DNA from 3 places in the Roseibium alexandrii DFL-11 genome. Region 3 is predicted to be linked to each of the others. Evidence: predicted binding sites of a transcription regulator. Region 3 holds the regulator's gene; each other region holds the start of a gene.
The links. Region 3 encodes LexA, which represses DNA repair genes until DNA is damaged. Its sites were predicted from a motif close to TGTTCNNNNTGTGTTCNG; they were not measured.
Positions count from the first base shown of each region.

Region 1: a site for LexA is predicted at 6,085-6,102, ahead of SADFL11_RS18445 (ImuA family protein). Genes of this name have one in related genera too.
Region 2: a site for LexA is predicted at 4,756-4,773, ahead of SADFL11_RS19140 (helicase-related protein). Genes of this name have one in related genera too.

Region 1 is NZ_CM011002.1:4,011,078-4,018,806, forward strand. Features, by position in the region: gene SADFL11_RS18430 (efflux RND transporter permease subunit) at 1-85, shown strand, start outside; gene SADFL11_RS18435 (error-prone DNA polymerase) at 87-3,479, opposite strand; gene SADFL11_RS18440 (Y-family DNA polymerase) at 3,476-5,182, opposite strand; gene SADFL11_RS18445 (ImuA family protein) at 5,064-6,053, opposite strand; gene rplS (50S ribosomal protein L19) at 6,582-7,058, shown strand; gene ffh (signal recognition particle protein) at 7,471-7,729, shown strand, end outside.
Region 2 is NZ_CM011002.1:4,141,925-4,149,653, reverse strand. Features, by position in the region: gene SADFL11_RS19150 (GNAT family N-acetyltransferase) at 1-247, shown strand, start outside; gene pyc (pyruvate carboxylase) at 692-4,132, opposite strand; gene SADFL11_RS19140 (helicase-related protein) at 4,955-7,729, shown strand, end outside.
Region 3 is NZ_CM011002.1:1,489,452-1,497,180, forward strand. Features, by position in the region: gene SADFL11_RS06955 (hypothetical protein) at 1-390, shown strand, start outside; gene lexA (transcriptional repressor LexA) at 735-1,448, shown strand; gene SADFL11_RS06965 (ComEC/Rec2 family competence protein) at 1,518-4,013, opposite strand; gene gltX (glutamate--tRNA ligase) at 4,148-5,572, shown strand; gene gltA (citrate synthase) at 5,806-7,098, shown strand; gene SADFL11_RS06980 (universal stress protein) at 7,658-7,729, opposite strand, start outside.

The DNA of each region.
Region 1 (7,729 bases), 2.5 Mb from region 3:
GGTTCTTTATGCTGTCTTCCAGTTGATCAGTGAGCGGATCGCAGGATTTCGCGGCAAGCCTTCGATAAAAAAGGAACCAGCCTGATCTAGTGGAAATTCCGCCCGCCGGGCAGAGCTTTCACTGTTTGCCGTTCAAGTGCGGCGGCCTTGTGCGGTTTGATCTGTGCGACATCCTTTCGAAGTTCCGGAACATCGCGGATCAGCTGGACCAGGCGGCTGGCGGGCTTGATCTTTTCGGTCAATTCAATCACGGGCCGTTTAACCTCATCCGCACGGGCAAGGCCTGCATCGTCCAGGGACTTGTCGGACAGATCGGAAAGCAGCGCGGTGACGTCCTCGACATGATCTGCCACTACATGAATGACCCCGGCTTCATTTTGTACGCGCCCTGAAACCTTCAAGAAGCGGGCCCCCATCACCAGTGGCCGGTATTTTTCAAACACCTTCGGCCAAACAATAATGTTGGCGATGCCGCCTTCATCCTCCAACGTTAGAAAAATGACGCCCTTGGCCGAGCCGGGCCGTTGGCGGACCAGCACCAGTCCGGCCACGGAAACCTGTCGGCCCTGGCGGACATCCGGCAGGTTCATGCACGGAACAACGCGCTGACCAGCGAGCGCAGGCCGGGCAAAAGCAACCGGATGGGCTTTCAAGGACAGGCTCAGGCTTTGGTAATCGGCCATGACATGGGCGCCTGGCAACATCGGCGGCAGGTCTGCGTCTGGTTCTGGCCGCAAGTCCCCAAAATCAGCAACATCAAACAGCGGCAGCCGGTCGCGTTGATTGCCGGCTTCCAGACCTTGCGCCGCCCAGACCGCCGCACGCCGGTCAAGACCAAGTGAGCGGAACGCATCGGCCTCGGCAAGGCGCAGGATCACCGGGCGGCTGAGGCCGGATCTCAGCCAGAGATCCCGGATGCTGTCATAGCCGTCGCCGCGATGCACGATCAGCTTGTCCATATCGTCCTGCTTGAGGCCTTTGACGGTCCGGAAGCCGAGCCGGACCGCATGATCGGTACGCACGATCTCCTTCATCTCCCGGTGGCGGGGGTGAAGATGCCGGGCCGCCTGCCAGCCAGGTTCCAGTTTCGCATCCCAGTCTGACAGGTTGATATCAACCTCGCGCACATCCACACCATGCTCGCGCGCATCGCGGACCAATTGTCCGGGGGCGTAAAACCCCATGGGCTGGGAATTCAAAAGTGCTGCGCAAAAGACATCCGGGTAATAGGCCTTGATCCAGGACGAGGCATAAACGAGGAGCGCAAAACTTGCCGCATGGCTTTCGGGAAACCCGTATTCGCCAAAGCCCTCGATCTGGCGGAAGCAGCGTTCGGCAAAGTCCCGGTCGTAGCCGTTTTTCGCCATACCCTCGATCATCTTGGTCTGGAACGTGCCGATTGTGCCGACCCTTCGGAAGGTCGCCATCGCGCGGCGCAGCTTGTCGGCTTCGCCGGGCGTGAACCCGGCGGCCACAATGGCGATCTTCATTGCCTGTTCCTGAAACAGCGGCACACCCATGGTCTTGCCAAGCACGGCTTCGAGCTCCTTGCTCGGGTAACTGACACGTTCCTTGCCCTGCCGGCGGCGCAGGTAAGGGTGCACCATGTCACCCTGAATCGGGCCGGGCCGGACGATGGCAACCTCGATGACGAGATCATAGAATTTTTCAGGTCTGAGCCGGGGCAGCATGGTCATCTGGGCCCGGCTTTCAACCTGGAAAACGCCGACAGAATCGGCCCGGCATAGCATGTCGTAGACGGGTTTCTCCTCAGCCGGGATGGTGGAGATGGTGAGATCCTGGCCATAGTTTTCCGACAGCATTGTGAGGGCCTTACGGATTGCTGTCAGCATGCCAAGCGCAAGGATGTCGATTTTCAGGATCCCGAGCGCATCCAGATCATCCTTGTCCCATTCCACCACAGTGCGGTCTTCCATGGCCGCGTTCTGGATCGGAATGACCTCGTCGAGCCGGCCACGGGTGATGACAAAGCCGCCAACATGCTGAGACAGATGCCGGGGAAAGCCGATCAGCGTGCGGGCAAGTTCCAGCATTTGTGTGATCAGAGGGTCTGACGGGTCCAGCCCGGCCTCGCGCACCTGGGCCTCTTCGGTTCCGGCCGACGCGCGCCCCCAGACCGTCCCGGCAAGGGACGCAATCGCGTCTTCGGAAAGGCCGAACACCTTACCGACCTCCCGAAGGGCGGAGCGGGACCGGTAGGTGATGACGGTGGCCGCAAGCCCGGCGCGTTCGCGGCCGTATTTGGCATAGATGTACTGGATGACCTCTTCCCGCCGCTCGTGCTCGAAGTCGACATCGATGTCCGGCGGCTCGCGCCGTTCGGGTGAAATGAAGCGCTCAAACAGGAGATCTGCTCTGGTTGGATCAACCTCGGTGATGCCAAGGCAGAAGCAGACAACGGAGTTGGCGGCCGATCCCCGGCCCTGGCACAGGATGCCGCGTGTGCGGGCAAACCGGACAATGTCGTAGACGGTCAAAAAATACGGTGCATAGTCGAGGTCTGCGACCAGTTTCAGTTCATGATCTATGGTCGATCGGATCTTGTTTGGAACTCCTTCCGGGTAGCGCCGTTTGGCACCTTCCAAGGTCAACCGCTCCAGTTCGGCCTGCGGGCTGGCACTCTCCCCGGCCGGTTCCTCCGGGTATTCATATCGAAGGTCATCCAGCGAGAACTGGACCTCTTGGAGGATCTTCAGGCTTTCATGCAATGGCGCCGGATCGCTTTCAAAAAGACGCAGGATTTCCTCTGCCGGCTTCAAGTGGCGTTCGGCATTTTGCTGCAGTTGCCGGCCGGCGGTCTCCAGCCGCTCGTGCAAGCGGATGCAGGTTAGAACATCCTGTAAGGGGCGCCGGTCCGGCGCATGATAGAGCGTGTCGTTGATGGCCAGCATCGGCACACCTGCCGTATGCGTGATGTTGCGGGCAAGAGCGAGCCGCCGCCGGTCTTCCGCCTTGCGGTGGAGGGCGACGGCAAGGCGGAGGGTGCCTTCAAAGCGGCTTTTCAGCTTCTCCAGCACCTTAAGGACCGGATCTGGATCCGGCAGGCCCGGCGGCAGGATCAGGGCGGCCGGAGAGCCCGGGCAGAGCAGGCTCACGTCATCCAGGGTCAGATGACAGGCGCCCTTTTCCGCCCGCCGGTTGCCGATGGTCAAAAGCCGGGTCAAGGTGCCATAGGCCCCACGGTCTTTCGGCCAGTACAGAAGGTCAGGTTTGCCGTCGAGAAACGCCAGACGGCAACCGGGCACGAACTTCAAACCGGTCTCTTTCGCCGCCATATGCGCCCGGACCACACCGGCCATGGAATTGCGGTCACAAATGCCAAGTGCGGCCAGCTGCAAGTGTGCGCCTTGAAGCACCAGTTCTTCCGGATGTGAGGCGCCATGAAGAAAGGAAAAATTGGTCGCAGCGCACAGTTCCGCATAAGCGGGCGGTTCCGTGATTGAAGGGCGCCGTGTCATGCGAACAGACCCTGCAGATACCAGCGCGGGCGACTTGTCTCCCGTTCATAAAGACCTTCCCGGTAGAGCCAAAACCGCCGGCCTTCGGTGTCTTCAATGCGGAAATAATCCCGGGTTACGCCCTCCTTGGCCTCCGAGGGCCGGTCGCTCGCGCCAATCCACCAGGGCGGAGCAATGCGTTCCGGACCTTCTGAGCGGACGACCTGGTAGATGCTACGGCGCCAGCGGAACCTCAGCGGCGGTCCGTTCGGAACCATGGCCAGAGCCTCGACTTCTTCTGCCGGTTCGATCAGCCGCAAGGGACGTGTCATCAGGCCCTCCTGCCAGCTGGAAGGCTTTGCCTCCTCGGCCGGACGGGTGTCTTCGGCAAACCCGAGTTGAGGATTGGCTGAGGGGCGCGCGCGGTGAAGATCGGGAGCAGCTGCGCTTTTTAAAAATCCGGACCAGACGAGGGCGTCTTGCCGGGCGAAGGCGGCGGGCACATACCCGGTTTGGCTTTCCGGCAGGTGCCGGTCGACCGGCAAAAGCCGGGTGACACGCTCAGAGCCCAAGCGGGCGCCCAGCCGGTCCACCAGATCGTCCAGGCTGGCATTGGCTTCCACCGCGCCGTTCGCTGTCAGCGCCGATTGAACGGCCGGGGCCTTGTCGGCGACCAGAACATCCAGGCGGACAAGGTCGTAGCCAAAGCCGGCATCGATTGCCCCTTCATCGGCCTTCAGTTTTTCGGCAAACAGGCGGAGGACGCGCTTTGGGTCGCGCAATGGGCTGCTGGTGCCGACGCGGAATTTTTGAACCGCGCCATCGACCCGGAACAGGCTCAATTCGAAGACGCGGCCGCCTTCGACCCGGCGTTCCAGAGCCTTGGCGGCCTGACCGGCCAGGGAGAGGGCGACTGCCTTGACGTCGTCCAGCTGTGAGATGGGATCGAAGAACCGCCGCTCTGCGGAAATCAGCGGAGCTTCGAACCGGGGAGAAATCGCTTCTCCTTGCCACCCCAACGCCTGATCAAGCCGGAGGATGAGGTCTGCGCCAAGGCGGTTTGTGAGCGGTGCACGCGGTCGGTCATACAGCTGACCAATGGTTTTCAAGCCAACCTGGTTCAGGCCGGAGACGGCTTCAGAGGAGACCCGAAGAGCTGCAAGGGGCAAGGGGGCAAGGGCTTGCCGTTCTTGGCTGTCCGCCAAGACGCCGCCGGAACCGTAGCGGGCGAGCGCCCAGGCCGCCCCTGCGGTTCCAGCGATCGCACCGGCAACGCAAAACCCCTGCCGGTGAAGCCGTTCCAAGGCATCTTTTAAAAGGGCCTCTTCTCCTTTGAAGAGATGTGCGCAGCCCGTGATGTCGAGAAACAACCCATCCTTGCCGTCGAGGGCCACCAAAGGCGTGTAGCGGGCGCACCAGTCCGCGACCGCGCCCAATAGGGCGGTATCCTTTTCCGGATCGGCGTCTTCACACAAAAGATGCGGGATCCGGGCGCGGGCATCGGCTTCCGCCTCGCCGAGGCGCAAGCCGCAGGCCCTTGCGGTGTCATTCATGGAGACAATTCGGCGGGCTCCCCGGATTTTTTCCAAAACGGCGAGCGGCGGTTCAGCCTGCCGGGCGGAGGGTGTGGAGCTGACCCGCAGCCGGCGCAGGATCCGGTCGCAGGGAAGATCCGCGATCCAGAGCGAGAGAATGCGCTGGTGCGGCAAATGTTTGTCTCGCATGGTCCCACTCCACGGTCAGGCGGCCGGGACGGCCCTCCCGGTTCCGCGTCAGGTCAATGTGCCATGCTGGCGCTCCAAGGCCCGCATGGGGTGCTTTTTCCAAGAACTCCGGAGCCTTTGAGGCGGCCGGAGAAATCTGCCAGCGGGTGACGGCTGCGGTCGGTTCTTGTGCTGCCCCATGACGGAGCAAGATGACCGGGACCGTGCTGCGGCTGGCCCGCAGGGAAATACGGCGGCTTGCCGTGAGATCCACGAGACGCTCCCCGCCCTGGATTTCGCCGGCAACGGCGGCAAGGGCACTGCAGGACGCGCCTTCCTCAAGGCACCACAGAACGTCTTCCAGCTTTCTCGCCCGCACCACGATCAACCGGGCCGGATCAATGCCGAAGTCCAGCAGTCCGGCGCCGTGAAACTGGCCGGATTCCTGAGTGGCGCGGATATCCTGGACCACCAGAACCGGCCCGGGCCTTATGGCCAGAAGCCGTGCAAGAAGCGCAAGGCCGAAGCCGCTGAGCGCCCCGGCATTGCGGCTTTCGGAGCTGACCACCTCATGTAAGGCACCCACTTTCAGTCCGCTGCCCGACAAGCTGTTGCCGGACTGAAACAGCCGATCGAGTGTCTCCAGCCCCAAGGGGCACCGGGCGGCCAGATCGTCTGATCCACCCTTTCCGGGTGGCTCAGCTTCGAAGCCCTCAGCCTGTGCCCTTCCGTCCGGCGGACGGTCTTTCAAAAAACTGTCCGGCCCCTGCGGGTTGGCGGCGGTCGCAGGGGCCGGACCAAACTGCGCCTTAAAGGGGAGGCGACCCTCAAGATCCGCAATGCGGCGACGCAGCTCGGCAAGAGATGTGCTATGTTCGGATGCGGCGGACATTGTGCACGTTGATTCCAATCACGCTGGTTTTTGTTCTCTATTTGTTCTTATTGATTCCGGAGAACGGGTAGAGAGTCAAGCGGCTTTTTAAAAAGCTGCGCGAGTCTTTTGACCTTGCGTTAGTTTTCAGCAGGTTGTGTTGTTCTGGAGGCTCGGAAACACGCAAGTTAGTGCCTCGGCATTGTCGAGCCGTGAGTGATCCTGAAATGTGGTCACCAAAGATCGCGTATTCCGGACAGACGGTTCCTCAGGCGGACGAAGTGCAGACCTCTGCGAGCTTCTTCTCAGATAAACCGCAAGAATCCGCATGACAACGGCCCGAAAATCCTGTATACGCCCGCCCAAGTTGGATGAATGCTTATCTTCCGGCAGGAAGCTTTGTGTTCTGGTCGATGTCTTTTACCGGGCGCCGAACTCCATAAAAATCCGGCGGATATACAACATGGCCCAAAGCTGGTGAACCCGTTCTTGGCACCTGTGATCCCAAGGACGCTCTGACCGCTTTGTAATTGAAAAGGGAAACATGCCATGAATATCATCGAGCAGCTTAACGCTGAAGAAATGGCGAAAATCGAAGCTCAACGTAAGCTTCCTGAATTTTCTCCGGGCGACACCGTCCGCGTTCTGGTGAAGGTCACCGAAGGTAGCCGGACCCGTACACAGGCTTATGAAGGCGTATGCATTGCGCGTTCCGGCGGCGGCATCAACGAAAGCTTCACCGTTCGCAAGATTTCCTACGGCGAAGGCGTTGAGCGTGTGTTCCCGATCTACTCTCCGATGCTGGAAGGCGTAGAGGTTGTCCGCCGCGGTAAAGTCCGCCGTGCGAAGCTCTACTACCTGCGCGACCGCCGCGGTAAGTCTGCCCGTATCACAGAGAACACCAACGCCCGCTCCAAGCGCCTCAACGAAGGCGCCCGTGCGGAAGCCGCTGCCGTCAAGGCCGCTAAAGCTGAAGCCAAGAAGGCCGAAGCAGAAGCAGCAGCTGCAGAGACCGCTGCAGAATAAGCAGCTCTCACATCAGTTTTTCAAGGCGGCTCCTGGAGTGATCCGGGGGCCGTTTTGTTGTTTTAAGGGTGGTCAAACCGATATGTTTGAATGGTGTTTCCCGGCGCGCGCCGGCTGAATACCGGAAACAGGGTTTGCATTTGATGCTATAACGACCAGAAATCGGCAGCCATCCTTGACTCTCTCCCCCCTTTCCGGCATAAGCCCGCGAACTCCATATGAGTGACTGACATTTCAATCCGCCGACCGGGACCCGCAAAGGTGTAAAGAGTTCCCGGAGGTTCACATCCGACAGCGCGATGCGCCCTCGGGTGTCAAACTGCTTTGCGTTCTCGCATTCGGTTGGATTTAAAGGCCGGTTCCCCATATGGTTCGGGAGAATTCCCGGAAAATTTGAGCCAAGGACCCTTTGATGTTTGAAAGCCTGTCCGATCGATTAAGCGGCGTTTTTGACAAGCTCACCGGCCGCGGTGCGCTGTCGGAAAATGACGTCAATGAAGCGATGCGCGAAATCCGCCGCGCGCTGATCGAGGCCGACGTTGCCCTGCCGATCGTCCGGTCTTTCACCGACAAGGTTCGCCATCGGGCTGTTGGCGCGGAAGTCGTCAAGTCGGTTACGCCCGGCCAGATGGTCGTCAAGATTGTCCATGACCAGCTGATCGAAATGCTTG
Region 2 (7,729 bases), 2.6 Mb from region 3:
CATCACGGACCTTTGGGTCGATCCGGACAGCGAAGGCCTAGGCGCAGGGTCAGCCTTGCTGCAAACGTTGGAAACACGGCTCTCGGCCAAAGGATATCGGATCGCGAAAATCGACGTCGCGGCTGCCAATGCCCGCGCTCTCAGCCTCTACCAGCATCGCGGGTACGAGATTGACTGGCAGGAACGGCGGTTTGATCCCATTCTGCAGATCGAACTGGATAAAATCGGATTATCCAAATCCCTATAAGGCAAAGTCGGGAAATGCCTTGCCTTGGGGTCAGAAGGCTTACTCTTCCCAAGCCGCCCCTCAATACGGTTGAGGTGGATGACCAACCCTCAATGGGTCATCCCAACGCTGCATCGCGTCGATCCAGGATCGGCGAGTTTGGGCGCCTCGATTTTATAGTTAAAAATCAAGTCTTTGAGTTCTCCGATCCCGGCCCGCGCTTCGCTTGGCCAGAATGACGTCGGGTGTTCAGAGCTTTGCCAGAAGTCTGAGTCACCCTGAAGCGTCATGTTCGGACTTGTTCCGAACATCCATAAAATATTAAAAATAAGGATCGTCGGCACAAGACCAAGGATGACTATTGAGAGGAATGAGGTTTCACATCTAGCTCAAAGGCCACTCCAAAGAGCGGCCTTCAGGTCTGTGAACCATGTCCATACACTACCGAAATTCAAGGACAGTACTTTATGCCTCGAACACCACCAGGAGATCCTTGGCATCGATCTGCGCGCCCGGTGCGACGAGCACTTCGGAGACCTTGCCGTCGCGCTCGGCATGAAGGGCGGTTTCCATCTTCATGGCTTCGATCGAGACGAGCACATCACCGGCCTTGACCTCCTGACCGGCAGCAATTGCGACCGTGGAAATGACGCCCGGCATTGGTGCGCCAACATGGGCCGCATTGCCATCTTCGGCCTTGCGCATGGCAGCGGCCCCAGCAGCACCATGCGCCCGATCCGGAACCTTGATGATCCGCGGTTGGCCGTTGAGTTCGAAGAAAACCTTCTTCTCGCCCTTCTCATCGGTTTCGCCGATCGCCTGACAGCGGACCACAAGTGTCTTTCCGGGTTCCAGGTCAACAAAGATCTCGTCGCCTGATTTAAGACCGTAGAAATAGACAGGTGTCGGCAGCACGGACGTCGGTCCATATTGCTGCTGCGCTTTGTCAAAGTCTGTGAAGACCTTCGGATACATCAGATAGGAAGCCAGCTCCGTATCATCGATGTCGTGACCGGTTGCAGCAGCCGCGGCTACCCGTTCAGCTTCAAGATCTGCCTCTTCCAGCAGGGACCCCGGGCGAACGGTGATCGGCTTTTCCCCTTTAAGCGCTTTTTCCTGAATTGCCTTCGGCCATCCACCAGGTGACTGGCCGAGGTCACCATGCAGCATCTTCACGACACTGTCCGGGAAGGCGACGTCCTTGGCCGGGTCTTCGACATCGGCAACGCTGAGACCCTGGCTCACCATCATCAGCGCCATGTCGCCGACCACCTTAGAGGACGGCGTGACTTTAACGATGTCGCCAAACATCTGGTTGGCATCGGCGTAAGCCTGGGCAACTTCGTGCCAGCGGGTTTCAAGACCGAGGGACCGCGCCTGTTCCTTCAGGTTGGTGAACTGGCCACCTGGCATTTCGTGCAGGTAGACCTCGGAGGCCCCTGACCGAAGGTCGCTTTCAAACGCTCGGTATTGCGCGCGAACAGCTTCCCAATAGAAGGAAATCTGGCGGATGGTCGCCGCATCTAGTCCTGTATCCCGGTCCGTCCCCCGCAACGCCTCAACAATAGACCCAAGGCACGGCTGTGACGTCAGACCGGACAGCGCATCCATAGCCGCATCAACCGCATCTACGCCCGCTTCGACGGCTGCCAAAATGGTTGAGGCCGCGATGCCGGAGGTGTCGTGGGTATGGAAGTGGATCGGCAGGCCGACCTCTTCTTTCAGCGCTTTCACCAGGATCTTGGCAGCTTGCGGCTTCAACAGGCCTGCCATGTCCTTGATGCCAAGGATATGGGCGCCGGCAGCTTCCAGTTCCTTCGCTAGATCGACGTAGTATTTCAAATCATATTTCGGACGCGCACTGTCGAGCATGTCGCCGGTGTAGCAGAGCACGCCCTCGCAGAGTTTTCCGGTTTCCTGGACCGCATCCATGGAAACGCGCATGTTCTCAACCCAGTTCAGACAGTCAAAGACGCGGAAAAGATCCACGCCGTTTTCGGCCGCCTGGTGGACGAAGAACCTGACCACATTGTCCGGATAGTTGGTGTAACCAACCCCGTTGGAGCCCCGCAGCAGCATCTGAAGCAGGATATTCGGCGCCCGTTCGCGGATCTGATGCAGCCGCTCCCAGGGGCTTTCCGTCAGGAAGCGCATGGAAACGTCGAACGTCGCACCGCCCCAGCATTCCAGGGAAAAGAGCGTCGGCAGACCGGTTGCGTAAGCATCTGCGATGTTGACGATGTCATGGGAGCGCATGCGGGTCGCCAGCAAGGACTGGTGGCCATCACGCATCGTGGTGTCGGTGAGCAGCGCCCGTTTTTCCGCCTTCATCCACTCGGCGAAGCCTTTCGGACCGAGCTCATCCAAGAGCTGGCGCGTTCCCTTCGGTTTTTCGTCCCCGAAATCTGGCACGACCGGCGCAGCTGCATCCTTCGGTGGCCGGACCCGGTCCTTGGTTTCCGGATGCCCGTTCACCGAGACATCGGCAATATAAGTCAGCAGCTTGGTTGCCCGATCCTGGCGTTTTGTCTGTTCAAACAGCGCAGGCGTGTCGTCGATGAAGCGGGTGGTATAGGTCTGGGCGCGGAAATCGGCGTGATCGATGATGTTTTCCAAAAACACCAGATTGGTCGCAACACCACGGATCCGGAACTCGCGCAAAGCACGGTCCATGCGTTTGCGCGCATCTTCGGCCGTCGGTGCCCAGGCCGTCACTTTTTCCAGAAGCGGATCATAGAACCGGGTGATCACCGCCCCTGAATAGGCGGTCCCGCCATCGAGGCGGATGCCGAAGCCGGTTGCCCCGCGATAAGCAGTGATCCGGCCATAATCCGGGATGAAGTTCTGCTCCGGATCTTCCGTGGTGATCCGGCATTGCAACGCGTGACCGTTGAGGCGGATGTTCTCCTGCGCCGGCACGCCGCTCTCCGGCGTTCCGATCTTCTCGCCATCGGCGATGTGGATCTGTGCCTGGACGATATCGATGCCAGTCACTTCTTCGGTCACCGTGTGCTCGACCTGCACCCGGGGATTGACCTCGATAAAATAGATCGCGCCCGTGTCAGCATCCATCAGGAACTCGACCGTGCCAGCACCGCGGTAGTTCACTGCCCGGCCGATTTTCAGGCCGTATTCGCAAAGCTCTGTGCGCTTGGCATCATCGAGATAAGGGGCCGGTGCCCGCTCGACCACCTTTTGGTGGCGCCGCTGGATCGAGCAATCCCGCTCGAACAGATGAACAACACTGTCACCGTCACCAAGGATCTGGACTTCGACGTGGCGTGCCCGTTGAACCAGCTTCTCCAGATAGATCTCATCCTTGCCGAAGGCGGCCTTGGCTTCCCGCTTGGCAGCCAGCACTTCCTTTTCCAGGGTCGCCTCGTCCGGAATAACCCGCATGCCACGGCCACCGCCGCCCCAGGACGCCTTCAGCATCACCGGGTAGCCGATTTGCAGAGCCTGCTTCTTGATCTCATTCAGATCCTCAGGAAGCGGGTCCGTTGCCGGCATGACCGGCACGCCGGCCTCGATTGCCAGGTTCCGTGCGGCCACCTTGTTGCCCAGACGGCGCATCGTCTCGGATTTCGGCCCGATAAAGGTGATCCCGGCTGTTTCGCAGGCATCCACGAATTCCGGGCTTTCCGACAAAAGGCCGTAGCCCGGGTGGATGGCGTCAGCGCCGGAGTGTTTGGCAACACGAATAATCTCGTCGATGGACAGATAGGCCTCAATCGGGCCAAGCCCTTTGCCGACCTGATACGCCTCATCAGCTTTGAACCGATGCAGAGCCAATTTGTCTTGCTCGGCATAGATCGCAACGGTCTTCAGACCGAGCTCGTTGGCAGCCCGGAAAACCCGGATTGCAATTTCAGACCGGTTCGCAACGAGAATTTTTCTTATCGCCAAACGCCCACTCCCCCTAATAATCCGCAACATGCAAGGCACATTTCGGCAAGATTTCTACTTACGTCGAAGCCAATTGAAAAGGGGCAGCATGCTTGTCCTTTTTCCCGAAAGCGAAATATTTTTTCCCTGACGGCGATAAACCTTAGAAAAATAGGCACAAATCCTACGCCAGGGGATGAGCACTTATGGGAGATTTTTCTGCTGGCGGCCCGTCTCACTTAGCAGTGCGAACGCCAAACCACGCCCCAAACTGAAACACTCTCCCGTCACCGAAGTGAAAAATCGTAAACATTCGGGAGATCTTTTGGGAGCCCAACTGGTGTTTCGAGGAACCAACCTACCAGATCGAGTAGGAACAAATCAAAAACATGATCAAAACACCGATTCGTCAGCGATTCGTTCTGCATGTGTCCATGGTTAATGGCAAAAGGTGCGCCACATCCGAAAAACAAATTTTTTCGATTTGGAGATTGACAGGTTTTCAGCTCTGAAATTCTGACCCAAAGTGATTTGCCGCAAATCCCTGAGCAGATTCAGCATTTCGTACTGGAAGGTGGATTCAAATCCACATTTCGTAGAGAACAAATCCTGAATCCCCGAGAGTCCGCGATTCGGTTCCGGTTTGTTCCAGAGTCGTTCTCCACAACTTTATGAAAGTACATAGATCCAACGAAGGAATAGCGGGAGCGCATCGAAAAAGGGCAGGACAGAGCCACAACGCCTATGCTAGATACGCGCATCCGAGTTCAGGGCATATGCCTTGGGAGAGCAGGCCGCCGGAACGGCGCGCTACACACTGAGATTTTTGACCGCATCACCTCTATGTCCCGCCCCCAAACCCTGCAATTACCGCCGAGCGCCCGCTCCCGCACGGTCACAGCTGTGCTTGGGCCAACCAACACCGGCAAGACCCACCTTGCGATTGAGCGTATGCTGGCGCAGCCGTCCGGCTTGATCGGTCTGCCGTTGCGGCTCTTGGCCCGGGAGGTTTATGGGCGGATTGCTGAACGCGCCGGGACTGACGCCGTTGCCTTGATCACCGGCGAAGAGAAGATCATTCCGAAACAGCCGCGGTTTTGGGTGTCCACGGTCGAGGCCATGCCACTCGATCTGAACACAGAGTTTGTTGCCATCGACGAAGTGCAGCTTGCTGGAAATCTCGACCGCGGCCACGTCTTCACGGACAGGATCCTGAACCTGCGCGGCCGTTCTGAAACGCTGCTTTTGGGATCTGCGACCGCCCGCCCGCTGCTTGAAAAGCTCATCCCGGGCCTGAATGTCGTCACCCGGCCGCGCATGTCGATCCTCTCGTATGCTGGATCGAAAAAAGTCTCCCGCTTGCCGGCACGATCAGCCATCGTCGCGTTTTCATCAGATGAAGTTTACTCGATTGCCGAGCTTTTGCGCCGCCAGCGGGGCGGGGCGGCGGTGGTGCTCGGGTCATTGAGCCCACGGACCCGGAATGCGCAGGTCGACCTTTTCCAGAACGGCGATGTGGACCATCTGGTTGCCACAGACGCGATCGGCATGGGTCTCAATCTGGACGTCCATCACATCGCCTTTGCCGGAAACCGGAAATACGACGGGTATCAGTACCGCCAGCTGACGCCTTCGGAGATGGGTCAGATCGCCGGACGGGCCGGCCGCCACACGAAAGACGGCACCTTCGGAGTCTCCGGCCGCGTCGATCCATTGGACGATGATTTAATCGAACAGATCGAAAGTCACCATTTTGACAGCCTGAAAGTGCTGCAATGGCGCAACAGTGCTTTGGATTTTTCATCCACCAATGCATTGCGCCGCAGCCTTGATTTGCCGCCGAGAGAAGACGGATTGGCGCGCGCGCCGACTGGGGACGACATAAAGGCGCTCGAACATTTATTGCGCGACAGCGCAATTTCTGACATGGCAAAGGGCGCAAACGCAGTAGAATTGCTATGGGATGTGTGTCAGGTCCCCGATTACCGGAAGATCGCCCCGGCCAATCATGGGGACCTTCTGGCAACGGTTTACAATCACCTGATGCGAGACAATGCGATTGAAGATGACTGGTTCGCCCGTCAATTGGCCTTCGCAGACCGTGTAGATGGTGATATCGACACACTCGCGAACCGGATCGCTCACATCCGGACCTGGACATATGTTGCAAACCGTCCTGACTGGATGGCCGATCCGGCCCATTGGCAGGACGTTACCCGCGGCATAGAAGATAAACTATCTGACGCCCTTCACGAGAAGCTGACGCAGCGGTTCGTGGATCGGCGGACAAGTGTATTGATGCGACGTTTGAGAGAGAACGCAATGCTGGAAGCGGAAATTACATCGAGTGGGGATGTGCTCGTCGAAGGTCAGCACATCGGAAATCTGCTTGGCTTCCGGTTTGCCCCTGATGCGGCGGCCGAAGGCCCAGACGGCAAGACCGTCCGTGCTGCCGCACAAAAAGCACTGACCACGGAAATCGAATCCCGTGCGGAAAAGCTTGGCAAATCAGAGAACAGTGATTTTGTCCTGACATCGGATGGCGCCATCCGCTGGCGCGGTGAACCGGTGGCCAAACTGTCCCCGACCGACGATGTTCTGGCCCCTGCAGCTCTGCTGTTGGCCGACGAGCACCTGACCGGCCCAGCGCGCGACACCGTGCAAAACCGCCTGGATCTTTGGGTGAAGGCCCAGGTTGATACACTTTTGAAACCGCTGATGGACCTGAAGTCCGGTGAAGGTCTCGAAGGTTTGGCGCGCGGCATTGCATTCCGGATTGTCGAAGGCCTCGGCATCCTGGAACGTCAGGAAGCGTCAGACGAAATCCGTCAGCTGGACCAGGACATGCGCGCGTCCTTGCGCAAACACGGTCTCCGCTTCGGCGCTTACACGATTTTTGTTCCGGCACTTTTGAAACCGGCTCCGAGCCAATTGCTGGCTCAGCTTTGGGCGCTGAAGCACGGTGAGCTGGACATGAATGGCATGGAAGAACTGCCGCAATTGTCCGCCTCAGGCCGGACATCCATCCCGGTCGACCCGGAGATCCAGCCGGCGCTCTACAAGGTCGTCGGGTTCCGCGTGTGCGGCCCGCGCGCCGTGCGTGTAGACATCCTGGAGCGCCTTGCCGATCTCATCCGGCCGCTGATTGCCTGGAAACCGCTCGACAGCGAAGTCGCTCCGCCGGAAGGAGCAACCGCAACCGGCGGCGGCTTTACGGTGACGGTTGCCATGACGTCGCTGCTGGGCTGTGCCGGCGAAGATTTTTCCGCTGTTTTGAAGTCCCTCGGCTACCGCCTTGAGACCAAGGAAGTACAGCGTCCAGTAGCACCAAAAGCCGAAGCGACAGAAGCAACGCCAGACACAGCCGAACCCGCTGCAGTTGCTGACACACCTGCGGCTGAAGCAGAAGCTCCTGCCGAAAGTGCTGAGACCGAAGCTGCTGCAACTGAAACAGTGGAAGCCTCTGACACTCCCGCATCCGAACAGGCAGCCGAAGAAGCACCTGCGACTGACAACGCTGAAACGTCCACAGAGGCGCCAGCTCCGGAAACCGCGGAGACACAGACGGCGGAACCAACGCCGGCCGGCGAACCGGAAATGGAAACTGTCACCATTGAA
Region 3 (7,729 bases):
TGTGCCGGAGCTGGAGAAAAGATAGATTACTTTCTCTTTGGAGAGGCATTACAGCGACAACAGTCCGAATTGATTGAAACTGCCATCGATGATTTCCGAATAATGACCATGAAGCTAACTGGCGAACGGATCCTCATCGAGATCCTGGAACAGCACGCCCCAGAAGCGCTTGCGTTCATGGAGGCGAAGGAAATGCAAAAAGAAGGTGAAACCATCGGACTGGCGATGTTGATATTTGCTGAATTCATCGAACGAGAGAAAAAGGCATTTGTGGACAGCGGGCGCATGACCAACAAAGAATTCAAAGATTACATTCGAAATGTGGACCGATATGACCTCCCGTACTTTGCACGGGCGATCAAACACCGAAACAAAAAGGGTCCGCAATAGGTCCGCAGTCGAACACTCCTGGACCGGAAGCATCTAACATCGAGGAAAATTCTCTATTTGTTTTCAATACGTTCCACGTTTAATTTGCATTGGCCGATATTGCGGACCCTACGGTCCGCAGTCGATGATCACTCAACCTTTTGAAAACAAACCGCACTTTGAACTCTGCTGCCATTTATTTACGGCCAGACAAACCGCTGCCCGTGCCGTTTAATTCTAACAGCTACAGCAGAACAGTAAGAGAACGTTTACCCTTGCAGAACACAATGAGAACAGGTAGCATGTTCTTGATTTGTACTGAGCGATTCTCAGACAAAACCAAACTCAGGGCGAGGAACCGCAGTATGCTGACGCGTAAGCAGTACGAACTGCTCATGTTCATTCACGAAAGACTGAAGGAAACCGGCGTCCCGCCGTCTTTCGATGAAATGAAAGATGCTTTGGACCTCCGCTCCAAATCCGGCATCCACCGGCTGATCACAGCCCTGGAAGAACGTGGCTTCATACGCCGGCTTCCCAACAGAGCCCGCGCCATGGAAGTTGTCCGCTTGCCGGATTCGATCGCGCCGGGTCTGGGTGCGCCGCGTCCAAGAGGCAGCTTCTCTCCAGAAGTGATCGAAGGATCTCTCGGCAAACCGGCACCGGCTCCAGCACCCGCGCCGGAACCTGTTGCAGCATCGACGGAAATCCCGGTCATGGGACGGATTGCGGCCGGTGTTCCGATCGAGGCGATCCAGACCCACAGCCACTCCATCAGCGTCCCGCCAGAACTTCTCGGCAAAGGGGAACATTACGCTCTGGAAGTGCGCGGAGATTCGATGATCGAGGCTGGCATTTTGGACGGGGACACCGTCCTGATCCGCCGGACGGAAAGCGCCGATAGCGGCGACATCGTCGTGGCCCTTGTGGACGACGAGGAAGCAACGCTCAAGCGGCTGCGCAAGAAAGGCCCATCGATCGCGCTTGAGGCCGCCAATCCGGCCTACGAGACCCGTATTTTCGGACCGGGCCGTGTCCGTGTGCAAGGTAAACTTGTTTCTCTATTCCGCCGGTACTGAGGCGTCTATACTGGCAGGCATCTTCAAGAGTTGCCCGCTGCTTCGGTTTTGTAAGTAGTCCCGAGTGGTTTAATCAGCTGATGCGCGCAAGCTGGCGCGCGTGACCGTTCCTTGCTTGTGCCACGGCCGCGGAGGCGCTGGTTTTGCGTACTCGACTGATTGTATTTGGGTTTGGCAAACGACTGCGTTGGCAGTTTTAGCCGGTGCCGGTGTAGTTTGCGGATGCATTACTTGGGCTAGCGCCTCACTTCTTCTTTGAACCGCAGCTTCTATTCTCGCCCCCTTTTTGACCAGCGGGCCCTTCGTTGGGGAGCCTGTTCGACAGACTTGTTCCAGCCAGATGGAGACAGCGCCGCGCGCCTTTCTGATTTCCCGGTCGAACACTTCGGCTGCGCGGCATACTTCTGGCGCGACCATATCGGTCACGATCATATCGGCCTTTTGACAGTCATAAAAAAAGGCGTCCCGGGTTTTGGGCAGCGCGATGTGGATCGGCACGTGCTCAACACCAACTACTCCCCGCGCTGCAAACGCCCGGACAACACAGCCTGAAGGGTCACAAGAGCGCTGATCATCTTTCATCTTGCGCGATTTAATCGCTTCAGCTGACACTCCTTCCCTTTCGAACCAAGTCTCTACGGAAAAAGAACTTCTCGCGCTGGACATCTGTAAACTTCCCTCAAAATCCCGCGCGGCCAATTGAGGCCCGGTTGCCGGAATGTAAATATCTGGCGGGCGCGATATTATCGCAAGCGCAATTCCGATAGACGCAAGACCCAAACAGATCATCCGGAAGCGGCCTGGAGCGAGCAGCAAACCCAAAAAGCCTGCCAACAAAACAGCGGCAGACAGGCCGGTCAAACTGCCCATCCGGCCAAAGTCAGGCGCAATTTGTTCTGTGAACTCGGCTATCCGAATCAGCACCGCCAGACCGGCGCTCATGATCTTGAGTGGGATTGCCGCCAAACCGAACGGCATCAGGACCAGTGCGACCACGCCCATTGGCATTACGATGATCGAAAAAACCGGCATTCCCAGCATGTTACCAACCAGTCCGAAGGGCGCGATCCGGGAAAAATGGTACGCACCGACAATGCCGGTTGCGATCCCGGCGACGAGTGCCGTCACGAACAAACCGGTGGCCCATTTTAGTGCACCGGACAAGAACCAAAAGGGCCCGTTTGCTGATGGGATGAAAATCCTGCGTCTCTTTTGATGCGACCGCCACAGATCATAAACGGCGACCAGTGCGATCACGGCCGCAAACGACATCTGAAAACCTGGATAAAACAGGCGTTCCGGCGCGAGCAGAAGTAAAAACAGGCCGGCGATTGCGACCGATCGCAGCGTCAATCCCCGGCGTCCGGTCATGATCCCCAAAAAGACCAGCGCGATCATAATGAAGGATCTTTGGGTAGCGACCGATGCCCCGGACAGCAGAAGATAAAAAGCTGCCGCGACGAGGGCGAGAACCGCTGAGACCTTATGGATTGGCCAGCGCAGCGCAAGGCCCGGGATGAGTGCCAAGGTGCCAAGACACACAGCATAAGCACCGCCTGCAAAGAGCGCCATATGCAGGCCAGAAATCGCCAGTATATGCGCAAGGCCCGCAGCCCGAAGGCTCTCTTCGGTCTTTTCATCTATACCGCCGCGGTCCCCCACCAAGAGTGCTACCGCAAGAGCAGTTTCCGGGCCTTCCGGCAAAAGCGCCGAAATCCGCGCCGCCAGGTGCTGGCGGAGCCCATTAACATGGCGAACGAGCAGAAGGACCTGAGATGGCGCAGGTCCCTGGACGATCTCAGGAGCTCCGTAACTGAAGCCGCTTGCGCCAATGCCGTCAAAATAGGCGCGGAAGGAAAAGTCATATCCGCCCGGCACCACAGGGCCCATGGGCGGAAACAAGCGGGCCCGGACTTTGATCCAGTCGCCGGGTGCAATGCCCGCATCTGCCGGAATGCGCAACCGGACCCGGTTTGCAAACCGCGCGTCGGTATTGGCTCTGGCATCAACTTCACTGAGGCGGACCACAACGCGCTTGCCGGACCGGGTTTCCTGCACCTTCAAGACTTCACCGCGCAACAGAACTGTCATCGGCTCCGCCAGCCGGGGCGCGTCCACTGCAGCTGTTCGGAGTGTTGCAGTGCTGAGCCCTGCCAAAAGGGCGAGCAAAAGGATCAAAATTCGCGGCAGGCCCATTCGGATGGCATGGGAGCCCGCGAAACCAGCTGATAAAACGAATAGCACGCCAAGAACCGGCCAACTCGGCTCGTCAGGCAACAAGCTGTAGAGAAAAATACCGGCGCTGAAGGAAAATCCGGTCCACAGAAGACCCTGCTTTTGCCAAAACTGCTCCCAATCGTCCGCCGTTCCCGCCCAACCGGCGCGCTGATCAATTGGCCGGTCTTTGCGTTCTCTCCGGGCTCTCAGAAACGCGATCCAGGGCGATGCGTCGGTGGGCCTGCGGCTGTTATCCATGTTTGACGATAAAACTGAAAGGTCACTAACGGGAGCGCCGGGGACACCCCGGTTGTCATCATCGGCGTCTGGTTTCACCTCCCGTACCACCCGCGCTCCTTCTGCCGGGTTTGACGATCGCAGCAAAGCCTATTTTGCCTCAGGCTTGCCTATGCTAAGACCGCGCCACTATCCGTCAGGCGCAGATCCGCGCCTCATTCTGACAGAGACTTTCAAAAAGCACCATGGCACAAGATATCGTCACGCGTTTCGCCCCATCCCCGACCGGATTTCTTCATATTGGCGGTGCCCGCACCGCACTCTTCAACTGGCTGTTCGCCAAGCATCACGGCGGCAAGATGCTGCTGCGCATCGAAGACACAGACCGGGCCCGCTCCACACAAGAAGCGGTCGATGCGCTGATGGATGGTCTTTCGTGGCTGGGCCTTGATTGGGACGGCGAACCGATCTCCCAGTTCTCCCGCGTGGCACGCCACGAGGAAGTTGTTGACCAGATGCTGGAAAACGGCACGGCCTACCGCTGTTATTCCACGCCGGAAGAAGTGGATGCGATGCGCGAAAAGGCGCGCGCAGAAGGCAGGCCGCCACGTTATGACGGCACCTGGCGCGACAAGGATGCGTCCGAAGCGCCCGAAGGCATTGATCCGGTGATCCGGCTGAAAGCCCCGCAAGACGGTGAAACTGTCGTGGACGACATGGTTCAAGGCCGTGTGGTGATCCCGAACAAGGATCTTGATGACTTTGTCCTCCTGCGCTCCGACGGCACGCCGACATACATGCTGGCCGTGGTTGTCGACGATCACGACATGGGCATCACGCATATCATCCGCGGCGTCGACCATCTTACCAACGCGGCCCGGCAGACGTTGATTTTTGATGCCAACGGCTGGGACGTGCCGAAAATGGCGCATATTCCGCTGATCCACGGACCGGACGGTGCCAAACTTTCCAAGCGCCATGGCGCGACGGGCGCCGAAGCCTACCGGGCCCTCGGCTATCTGCCGCAAGCCATGCGCAACTACCTCGCCCGCCTCGGCTGGAGCCATGGCGATGAAGAGATCATGTCGCTTGAGGACATGGTCAAATGGTTCGGCATGGATGCCGTTGGTCAGTCGGCAGCGCGCTTCGATTTCAAGAAGCTGGAAAATCTCAATGGCCATTACATGCGCGCAACCGACGACGCTGAGCTGCTTGAGCATTGGAAGGTCTATCTAGCCCATGCGGGCGATGGGGCGGCGGTCTTGGAATGGATGTCGGACGCGGCCAATGCCCAGACGGCTCTGACGGCCCTTCCCGGCCTGAAGGAACGCGCAAAGACACTTGTCGAACTGACCGACAGCGCGTCCTACCTTTGGCGCCAGCGTCCTCTCGAAAATGACGAGAAGGCGATCAAGATCCTCACAGATGACGCCCGGGCGGTTCTGGGCGATCTGAACGGCGTGCTTTCTGGCGTTGCTGACTGGCAAGCGGAACCGCTGGAGGCGGCTGTCAAAGCCTATGCGGAAGACAAGGATGTGAAACTCGGCAAAGTCGCCCAGCCACTGCGCGCTGCGTTGACCGGCCGGGGCACTTCCCCTGGCATTTATGACGTTCTGATTGCGCTCGGCCGGGACGAATCCCTGGCCCGGATTGCCGATCAGGCTGCCTGACACAGCATTGACCATTGTTCCGGCGCATATTGCTGCAGTGCGCCGGAACATAAGCAAACCGCAACATGTAGGTCTTTGACCAAAGCGTTATACGCTGCTGCTTGCGGCAGTGCGGCAAATGGGCTAGGCAAGACGCGACCATTCCTCCAGCACAGTCTGGCCGCCTCATTTGGGTCTTGCATCCAAGGCCCGTGGCTCGGCAGTGCAAGGGTAACAAATAGGGGGTTTTCTGAATGGCCGACAACAACGCCAAGCTCAACGTCGGTGGCAACGACCACGATTTCGACGTCCTTGACGGATCCATCGGACCGTCGGTTGTGAACATCTCGTCCCTTTACAAGGACACGGGCATGTTCACCTACGACCCGGGCTTTACCTCAACCGCATCGTGCGAATCCAAAATCACCTACATCGATGGTGACGAAGGCACGCTGCTGTATCGCGGGTATCCGATCGAACAGCTCGCCGACCATGGTGACTTCCTGGAATCCTGCTATCTGCTGCTCTATGGCGAGCTGCCGACCAAGACGCAGAAAGACGATTTCGTCACCCGTGTGACCTATCATACGATGATCCACGAACAGATGAACCGGTTCTATTCCGGTTTCCGCCGCGACGCCCACCCGATGGCGATCCTCTGCGGCACCGTCGGCGCCCTGTCAGCATTCTATCATGACAGCACCGACATTTCCGATCCGCATCAGCGGATGGTCGCATCCCTGCGCATGATCGCGAAACTGCCGACCATGGCTGCGATGGCCTACAAGTACCACGTCGGTCAGCCGTTCGTTTATCCGCGCAACGATCTCGGCTACGCAGCGAACTTCCTGCACATGTGCTTTGCTGTTCCGTGTGAAGAGTACAAGGTAAACCCGGTTCTGGCGCGCGCCATGGATCGTATCTTCATCTTGCACGCCGATCACGAGCAGAACGCCTCCACATCCACCGTGCGTCTTGCCGGTTCTTCCGGTGCGAACCCGTTCGCATGTATTGCAGCAGGCATTGCCTGTCTCTGGGGCCCGGCACACGGCGGCGCCAACGAAGCGGCGCTGAACATGCTTTCCGAAATCGGTTCTGTTGACCGCATTCCGGAGTTTGTTGCCCGCGCGAAAGACAAGAACGATCCGTTCCGTCTCATGGGCTTCGGTCACCGGGTCTACAAGAACTACGATCCGCGCGCCAAGATCATGCAGAAGACCTGCCACGAGGTTCTCGGCGAACTCGGCATCAAGGACGATCCGCTCCTCGACATTGCGATGGAACTGGAAAAGATCGCCCTGAACGATCCGTATTTCGTCGAGAAGAAGCTTTATCCGAACATCGACTTCTACTCCGGCATCACGCTGCGCGCGCTCGGATTCCCGACCACAATGTTCACCGTGCTGTTCGCGCTTGCGCGGACCGTCGGCTGGATCGCCCAGTGGAAGGAAATGGTGGAAGATCCGTCCCAGCGTATCGGCCGCCCGCGTCAGCTCTACACAGGTGCCTCCAAGCGTGACTACGTACCGATCGATCAGCGCCGCTGATTGGTTCAGGCACTGACCAGACCAAAGCCCCGGATCACAGATCCGGGGCTTTTCTTGTTTCTGGGGGGAGATGACGCCTCTCAGAAAAACTCACGCTCTCGCATCTCCGGTCTGATCTACCTAAAAACACTTACGCAGTTGCCACAGCTTGTTCGCGTAACAACAGCATGTTGTGATTTTCCTGGGATGGAGGACCGTAAATGCAAGATCACAGGTCAAAAAGGTCACGTACGCCACATGAGGACGTACTGGTCGAAGATCTGGTCCCGCGTATCGCGCAGGAGCTTCATAAACGGTTTGCGGCCAGGCTTGCGGCAAAACCTGAGAGCCAACACAAGTCGGTGTTGCGATCGGAAGATACTCGGCGACCACGCAATAACCGGGCACACCGCCATGTGCCGGTCTATATTCCTCTCTCAAACCCTAGCGACTACTGCGAACGGTATCAGTGCGCCCCGCTGCCGTTCAACTTGTTTCACGGGAATGCTACGCCGCCCGCAGGCATTCGATAGGCCCTCAACCGGCCAACTCGAGACCCGGCGGCAATACCCTCTCGATTTCAGGGCGTCAGCAATGGGCTGACAAACCCTTCAGGTTTCACGGCGAGCACCGGACACTTGAGGCTGTTGAT